DNA from 2 places in the Streptomyces sp. NPDC044061 genome. Region 1 is predicted to be linked to the other one. Evidence: riboswitches for the same ligand, from Rfam matches in the RefSeq annotation. Region 1 holds a riboswitch; the other holds the start of a gene.
The links. A riboswitch is a leader RNA that binds a small molecule or an ion and turns the genes downstream of it on or off. The one in region 1 is predicted to bind glycine.
Positions count from the first base shown of each region.

Region 1 (3,398 bases):
CGTCGATCTCGCCGTCCTCGGCGGTCTTGACGACGACGACCTTCATGCCGGCCATCACGGCGCTGGCGGCGTTGGTGCCGTGCGCTGAGGACGGGATCAGGCACACGGTCCGCTGCTCGTCACCGTTGGCCCGGTGGTAGCCGCGTACGGCCAGCAGGCCGGCCAGCTCGCCCTGCGAACCGGCGTTCGGCTGGAGCGAGACCTTGTCGTAGCCGGTGACCTCGGCGAGCCGGTCCTCCAGCTCGTGGATGAGCGTGAGGTAGCCCCCGGCCTGCTCGGCGGGCGCGAAGGGGTGCAGCTGGCCGAACTCGGGCCAGGTGACCGGCTCCATCTCGGTGGTCGCGTTGAGCTTCATGGTGCAGGAGCCCAGCGGGATCATGCCGCGGTCGAGCGCGTAGTCGCGGTCGGCCAGCTTGCGCAGGTAGCGCAGCATCGCGGTCTCGGAGCGGTGCTCCTGGAAGACCGGGTGGGTGAGGTAGTCGTCGGAGCGGAGCAGACCCTCGGGCAGGGTGTCCGCGGCCGTCGCGTCCAGCGCTTCGATGTCGCCCGCCACGCCGAAGGCGGTGAGGACGGCACCCACCTGGGCGCGGTTGGTGGTCTCGTCGCAGGCGACGGAGACGTGGTCGGCGTCGACCAGACGCAGGTTGACGCCGTTGTCGCGGGCGGCGGCGACGACCTCGGCGGCCTTGCCCGGCACCCGCGCGGTCAGCGTGTCGAAGTAGGCGCCGTGGAGGATCTCGACACCGCCGGCCTTCAGGCCCTCGGCGAGGATCGTGGCGTAGCGGTGGGTGCGGCGGGCGATGGTCCGGAGGCCCTCGGGGCCGTGGTAGACCGCGTACATGCCGGCCATCACGGCGAGCAGCACCTGCGCGGTGCAGATGTTGCTGGTGGCCTTCTCGCGGCGGATGTGCTGCTCACGGGTCTGCAGGGCGAGGCGGTAGGCCTTGTGCCCGTCGGCGTCGACGGAGACACCGACGAGCCGGCCGGGCAGGCTGCGCGCGAACTTCTCGTGCACCGCCATGTAGCCCGCGTGCGGCCCGCCGAAGCCCATCGGCACACCGAAGCGCTGGGTCGTGCCGACGGCGATGTCCGCGCCCAGCTCGCCCGGGGAGGTCAGCAGGGCGAGCGCCAGCAGGTCGGCGGCGACGGTGACGAGGGCGCCCAGCTCGTGCGCCTGGTCGATGACAGGCTTGATGTCGCGTACGGCACCGGAGGCGCCGGGGTACTGGATCAGCACGCCGTTGATCTCGCGCGCGGCGATGTCGGCCGGGATGCCCTCGCTGAGGTCGGCGACGACCACCTCCACGCCGGTCGGCTCGGCACGCGTCTCGATGACGGCGACGGTCTGCGGCAGGGCGTCCGCGTCGATCAGGAACAGGCCCTTCTTGTTCTTGCCCATGCGCCGGGACAGCGCCATCGCCTCGGCCGCGGCGGTGCCCTCGTCCAGCAGGGAGGCGCCGGAGGTGGGCAGGCCGGCCAGCTCGGCGACCATGGTCTGGAAGTTCAGCAGGGCCTCCAGACGGCCCTGCGAGATCTCCGGCTGGTACGGCGTGTAGGCCGTGTACCAGGCCGGGTTCTCCATGACGTTGCGCAGGATGACGGGCGGGGTGAAGGTGCCGTAGTAGCCGAGCCCGATCATGGAGCCGAGGACCTGGTTGCGGTCGGCGAGCGAGCGCAGCTCGGCCAGCACCTCGGCCTCGGTGCGGGCGCCCGGCAGGTCCAGGGCGTCGGCGTTCTTGATCACATCCGGGACCGCGGCGGCGGTCAGCTCGTCGAGGGAGCCGTATCCGACGTGCGCGAGCATCTTGGCCCGCGCCTCCTGGTCGGGCCCGATGTGGCGCTGCTCGAAGGGAATGCCTGCTTCGAGCTCGGAGAGCGGGGTGCGATGGGCGGTCATTGCGGAGGCCTCCTGGTCTGACGCGACCTTCGAGGGGCACCCCGGTACGGATACCCCGACGGCCTCCCCCTCTGTCATCTCAACCTGAGAGCTTCACCGGGCGCCCCAGCGTCCCGGCTTTCACCGTCGGTGAGAGCGGAAGCCGTCGACACCCGCCCTGCTTTCCAGAGTGACCTCGTCCGTGCGGTACGTGAGCCTGAGAGATTCCGGGGAGGATTTGCTCCTTCGGCGCCTCCGAGGTGATCGGAGGACTCTCCCGCACGGGGTCAGCAGCCGCTGTCAGCCTACCAGCGAGGTCAACGCCCGAGCCTTCGAGTGGCCGCCTCCGTGAATGTGCTCTTTTGTAGTGCTTACGGATGAGTTGCGACCAAGTGGAGGGAGAGGGACCGTGCAGACCGACATCGATCCGCGCAACCTGATCGGCCGCAAGGCGTTCGACCGCAATGGCACCAAGATCGGCACCATCGACGAGGTGTACCTCGACGACGCGACGGGCGTGCCGGAGTGGGCGGCCATACGCACCGGCCTGTTCTCCCGGGACGCCTTCGTCCCGCTGGAGCCGAGCGAGCTGATCGAGGGCGCCCTCCGGGTCCCCTTCGAGCGCGCCCTCATCAAGGACGCCCCCGACTTCGGCGTGGGCCGTCACCTCTCCCCCGAACAGGAACTCCAGCTCTATCACCACTACGGCCTGGACGTGGCCCCGCCTCCCGCCTTCCCGGACCACGACTTCGGCAAGCTCGCGGGCACGGAGGAGTCCTGATCCGCCTCCGGGCCCGTCCCGACCGGCGGGCGGGCGGAGTCGGTCACCGGAACCAGCGGCAGCGGCTCGGCCGGCTCCAGCGCGGGATCCTCGACCCGGAACGTCCGCACCCGCCCCGGCTCCGACAGAGGCGTCTCGAAGCGCACGGTCACCCGGCCCAGACCGCTGCCCTGCACCCAGCCGTGGCCCCACTCGGCGTGCCACACGTCCTGCCCGGCTCGCCACTGCCGTTCGACGGGCTCCGGCGGCTCCTGCACGGCCTCGGCCACCGCCGTCTCCTGCGCCTCCTCCGGCCCCGACGGCTGTGCCGACTGCGCGAACAGGTCCTCCTGGGTGTAGTCGGCGAGCCCGGAGACGCCCACGCCGAGCAGCCGCACCCCGCCCGTGGTGTCCACGGACTCCAGCAGCCGCGCGGCCGCCTCCCGGACCACCGCCGGATCGTCGGTGGGCCCCCGGAGCGTCTCGGAGCGGGTCAGCGTCGAGAAGTCGTACCGCCGCACCTTCAGCACGATGGTCCGCCCCGACAGCCCGGCACCGCGCAACCGTCCCACACACCGGTCGGCGAGCCGCTGCACCTCGAGGCCCACCCGCAGCCGGTCGTGGATGTCCACGTCGTAGGTGTCCTCGACCGACACCGACTTGGTCTCCCGCTCCGCAACCACGGGGCGGTCGTCGCGCGCCAGCGCCATGGCGTACAGCGCGTGCCCGTGCGCCTTACCGAGCAGCCGTACGAGTTCGTCC
Region 1 covers NZ_JBWKFL010000009.1:307,526-310,923, forward strand. Annotated here, with positions in the region: gene gcvP (aminomethyl-transferring glycine dehydrogenase) at 1-1,897, opposite strand, end outside; glycine riboswitch at 2,072-2,166, opposite strand; gene AC07CM_RS17560 (PRC-barrel domain-containing protein) at 2,286-2,657, shown strand; gene AC07CM_RS17565 (DNA polymerase IV) at 2,579-3,398, opposite strand, start outside.

Region 2 (3,398 bases), on a different contig from region 1:
GCCGAGGGCGTGCCGAGGGAGGCCGAGAGCACCTCCTCCAGCTCGTTGCCGGGCCAACCGCCGTGCGGGTGGGGGTGCGTCTGTGCGGGGAAGTCCGCGGGAAAGTCCGCCGGGAAGTCCATCTGCCTACCGCCTGCTGGGAACCATGCTGTGGATCCGAAGGCTAGCGGGTGTCTGTGACAGCGCCCGGTCCGGTCAGCCCGAGAAGCCGATGCGGTGCAGGACGTCCGCGGCGTCCCGGTCCATCAGCACCGCCGAGCCGCAGCCGGCGGGCAGCTCGCCCCGCTCCACGGCGCGCAGCAGACGGCCGGCCGTACGGCGGTGGCGGCGGAAGGCGTACCGGGACACTCCGCGGCCGCGCTCGCGCTGGCCCTCCCGGGCGGTCTCGGGCGTGACGTCGAGGAGGAGCAGGTGGAGGGTGCCGCCGCGGCGGCGGGCCTCGCGGGCCAGCCAGGCGCGCACCCAGGCCTGGGTGCCGCAGTCGTGCACGACGACCCCCTCGCCGGTGCGCAGGGCGCGGCGCAGTCCGGCGTAGTGGGCGAGGCGGACCAGGGGGCGGTAGAGCGCGTAGGGAAGGAAGCGGGGCGCCCGGGCGGCCCAGCGGTCGCGGGCGTCCTGGGAGTCGACGCGGTGGCCGGGCACCGCGCGGTGCATCAGCGTGGACTTGCCGCTGCCGGGCAGGCCGGTGACCACCACCAGGTCGCGGGGGCCGAACAGCAGGGTGCGCGGGCCGCGGCCGACGCGGTCGCGCAGGTCGCGCACGACCGGGGCCGGGCGGTCCGCGCAGCGCTCGCGAGCCGGGGCGGATGGCTGGTTGGGCACCGCGATGCCGTCGGTGGCGGCGTAGGCCGTCGTCCTGTTCACCGTGATCGTCCTCCCCTGGGGCTCGCCAGATCCCATGCCCTTCGAATGTAAAGAGAAGGTAATGCGCCGTGTCCAGTGGTTCGGTACGCGTACTGCCACAGGTCGGTTACAGATGCGGCCCTGACGGGTGGGGTCGTGGCGTGCAATGATGTGCGCGCCAACTGCATACCGGCCGTTTGAATCCGCGCGGGAGAGTTCCCAGCAGCTTCGCTGGGACGCCGAAGGAGCAAGTCCCTCCCTTGAATCTCTCAGGTCCCCGTTACCGCGCGGGCGAGGCACATCTGAAAAGCGGGCCGCTGCGACAGTGGCTCCACCCAAGGTGCAAGCCGTGACCACTCCTTGCGAGGATCATGGCGAACCTCTCAGGTTCCGATGACAGATGGGGAGGAACGTTCCTCGCCCGCCCCCATGCCTGCCCTGGGAGACGACCGACCGATGAGCAGTACCGAACCCACTGGACTCCGTCATACCGCGCTGGACGCGCTGCACCGCTCGCTCGGTGCGACGATGACCGACTTCGCCGGCTGGGACATGCCCCTGCGCTACGGCTCCGAGCGCGACGAGCACCTCGCGGTGCGCACCAAGGCCGGTCTCTTCGACCTCTCGCACATGGGCGAGATCACGGTGACCGGCGCCGACGCGGCCGCCCTCCTGAACCACGCGCTGGTGGGCAACATCGCCTCCGTCGGCGTCGGGCGCGCCCGCTACACCATGATCTGCCGGGCCGACGGCGGCATCCTGGACGACCTGATCGTCTACCGGCTCGGCGAGACCGAGTACATGGTCGTGGCCAACGCCTCCAACGCCCAGGTGGTGCTGGACGCGCTGACCGAGCGCGCCGAGGGCTTCGACGCCGAGGTGCGCGACGACCGGGACGCCTACGCGCTGATCGCGGTCCAGGGTCCCGAGTCCCCCGGCGTCCTGAAGTCCCTCACGGACGCCGACCTGGACGGCCTGAAGTACTACGCGGGCCTGCCCGGCACGGTCGCCGGCGTCCCCGCGCTGATCGCCCGCACCGGCTACACCGGCGAGGACGGCTTCGAGCTGTTCGTGAAGCCGGAGCACGCGGTCGAGCTGTGGCAGGCGCTGACCAAGGCGGGCGAGGGCGTCGGCCTGGCGCCGTGCGGCCTGTCCTGCCGGGACACCCTGCGCCTCGAGGCGGGCATGCCGCTGTACGGGCACGAGCTGAACACCTCGCTGACGCCGTTCGACGCCGGGCTCGGCCGGGTGGTGAAGTTCGAGAAGGAGGGCGACTTCGTGGGCCGCGAGGCGCTCCGGCAGGCCGCCGAGCGCGCCGCCGCCGCACCGCCCCGCGTCCTCGTCGGCCTCGTCGCCGAGGGCCGTCGCGTACCGCGCGCCGGGTACCCCGTCGTCGCGGGCGGCCAGGTGATCGGCGAGGTCACCTCCGGCGCACCCTCCCCCACCCTGGGCAAGCCGATCGCCATGGCGTACGTCGACGCGGCGCACGCGGCGCCGGGCACCGAGGGCGTCGGTGTGGACATCCGGGGGAGCCACGAGCCGTACGAGGTCGTGGCGCTGCCGTTCTACAAGCGCCAGAAGTAGACACTGGGCGCGGTCCGTCCCGGGACGTGACTCCGCGCACATTCACCTGCTCATCAGCAGTCCCAGCAGTCCCTCATTCACCAGCACTCCCCGCGTACAGGAGAATTCAGGCCATGAGCAACCCCCAGCAGCTGCGCTACAGCAAGGAGCACGAGTGGCTGTCGGCCGCCGAGGACGGCGTCTCGACGGTCGGCATCACCGAGTTCGCGGCCAACGCGCTCGGCGATGTGGTCTACGCCCAGCTCCCCGAGGTCGGCTCCACCGTCGAGGCGGGCGAGACCTGCGGTGAGCTGGAGTCGACGAAGTCGGTCTCCGACCTGTACTCGCCCGTGAGCGGTGAGATCACCGAGATCAACGAGGACGTCGTCAACGACCCGTCGCTGGTGAACTCCGCCCCCTTCGAGGGCGGCTGGCTGTTCAAGGTACGCGTCTCGGAGGAGCCGGCCGACCTGCTCTCCGCCGACGAGTACGCCGCCCACACCGCCGGCTGAGGAGTCGTAGCCGTATGACTGTCCTGAACACGTCCCTGCACGAGCTGGACCCGGAGATCGCCGCCGCGGTCGACGCCGAGCTCGGCCGCCAGCAGTCCACCCTGGAGATGATCGCCTCCGAGAACTTCGCGCCGCTCGCGGTGATGGAGGCCCAGGGCTCGGTCCTGACCAACAAGTACGCCGAGGGCTACCCGGGCCGCCGCTACTACGGCGGCTGCGAGCACGTCGACGTCGCCGAGCAGATCGCCATCGACCGGATCAAGGAGCTGTTCGGCGCCGAGTACGCCAACGTCCAGCCCCATTCCGGCGCCTCCGCGAACCAGGCGGCCCTGTTCGCGCTGGCCCAGCCCGGGGACACCATCCTCGGCCTGGACCTGGCGCACGGCGGCCACCTGACCCACGGCATGCGGCTGAACTTCTCCGGCAAGCAGTTCAACGTGGTCGCGTACCACGTGGACGTCGAGACCGGCCTGGTCGACA
Region 2 covers NZ_JBWKFL010000016.1:69,772-73,169, reverse strand. Annotated here, with positions in the region: gene AC07CM_RS26020 (enhanced serine sensitivity protein SseB) at 1-122, opposite strand, end outside; gene AC07CM_RS26015 (AAA family ATPase) at 196-864, opposite strand; glycine riboswitch at 1,042-1,139, shown strand; glycine riboswitch at 1,140-1,253, shown strand; gene gcvT (glycine cleavage system aminomethyltransferase GcvT) at 1,300-2,427, shown strand; gene gcvH (glycine cleavage system protein GcvH) at 2,541-2,918, shown strand; gene glyA (serine hydroxymethyltransferase) at 2,933-3,398, shown strand, end outside.
Region 2: another riboswitch for glycine. It lies ahead of gcvT (glycine cleavage system aminomethyltransferase GcvT); the one in region 1 lies ahead of gcvP (aminomethyl-transferring glycine dehydrogenase).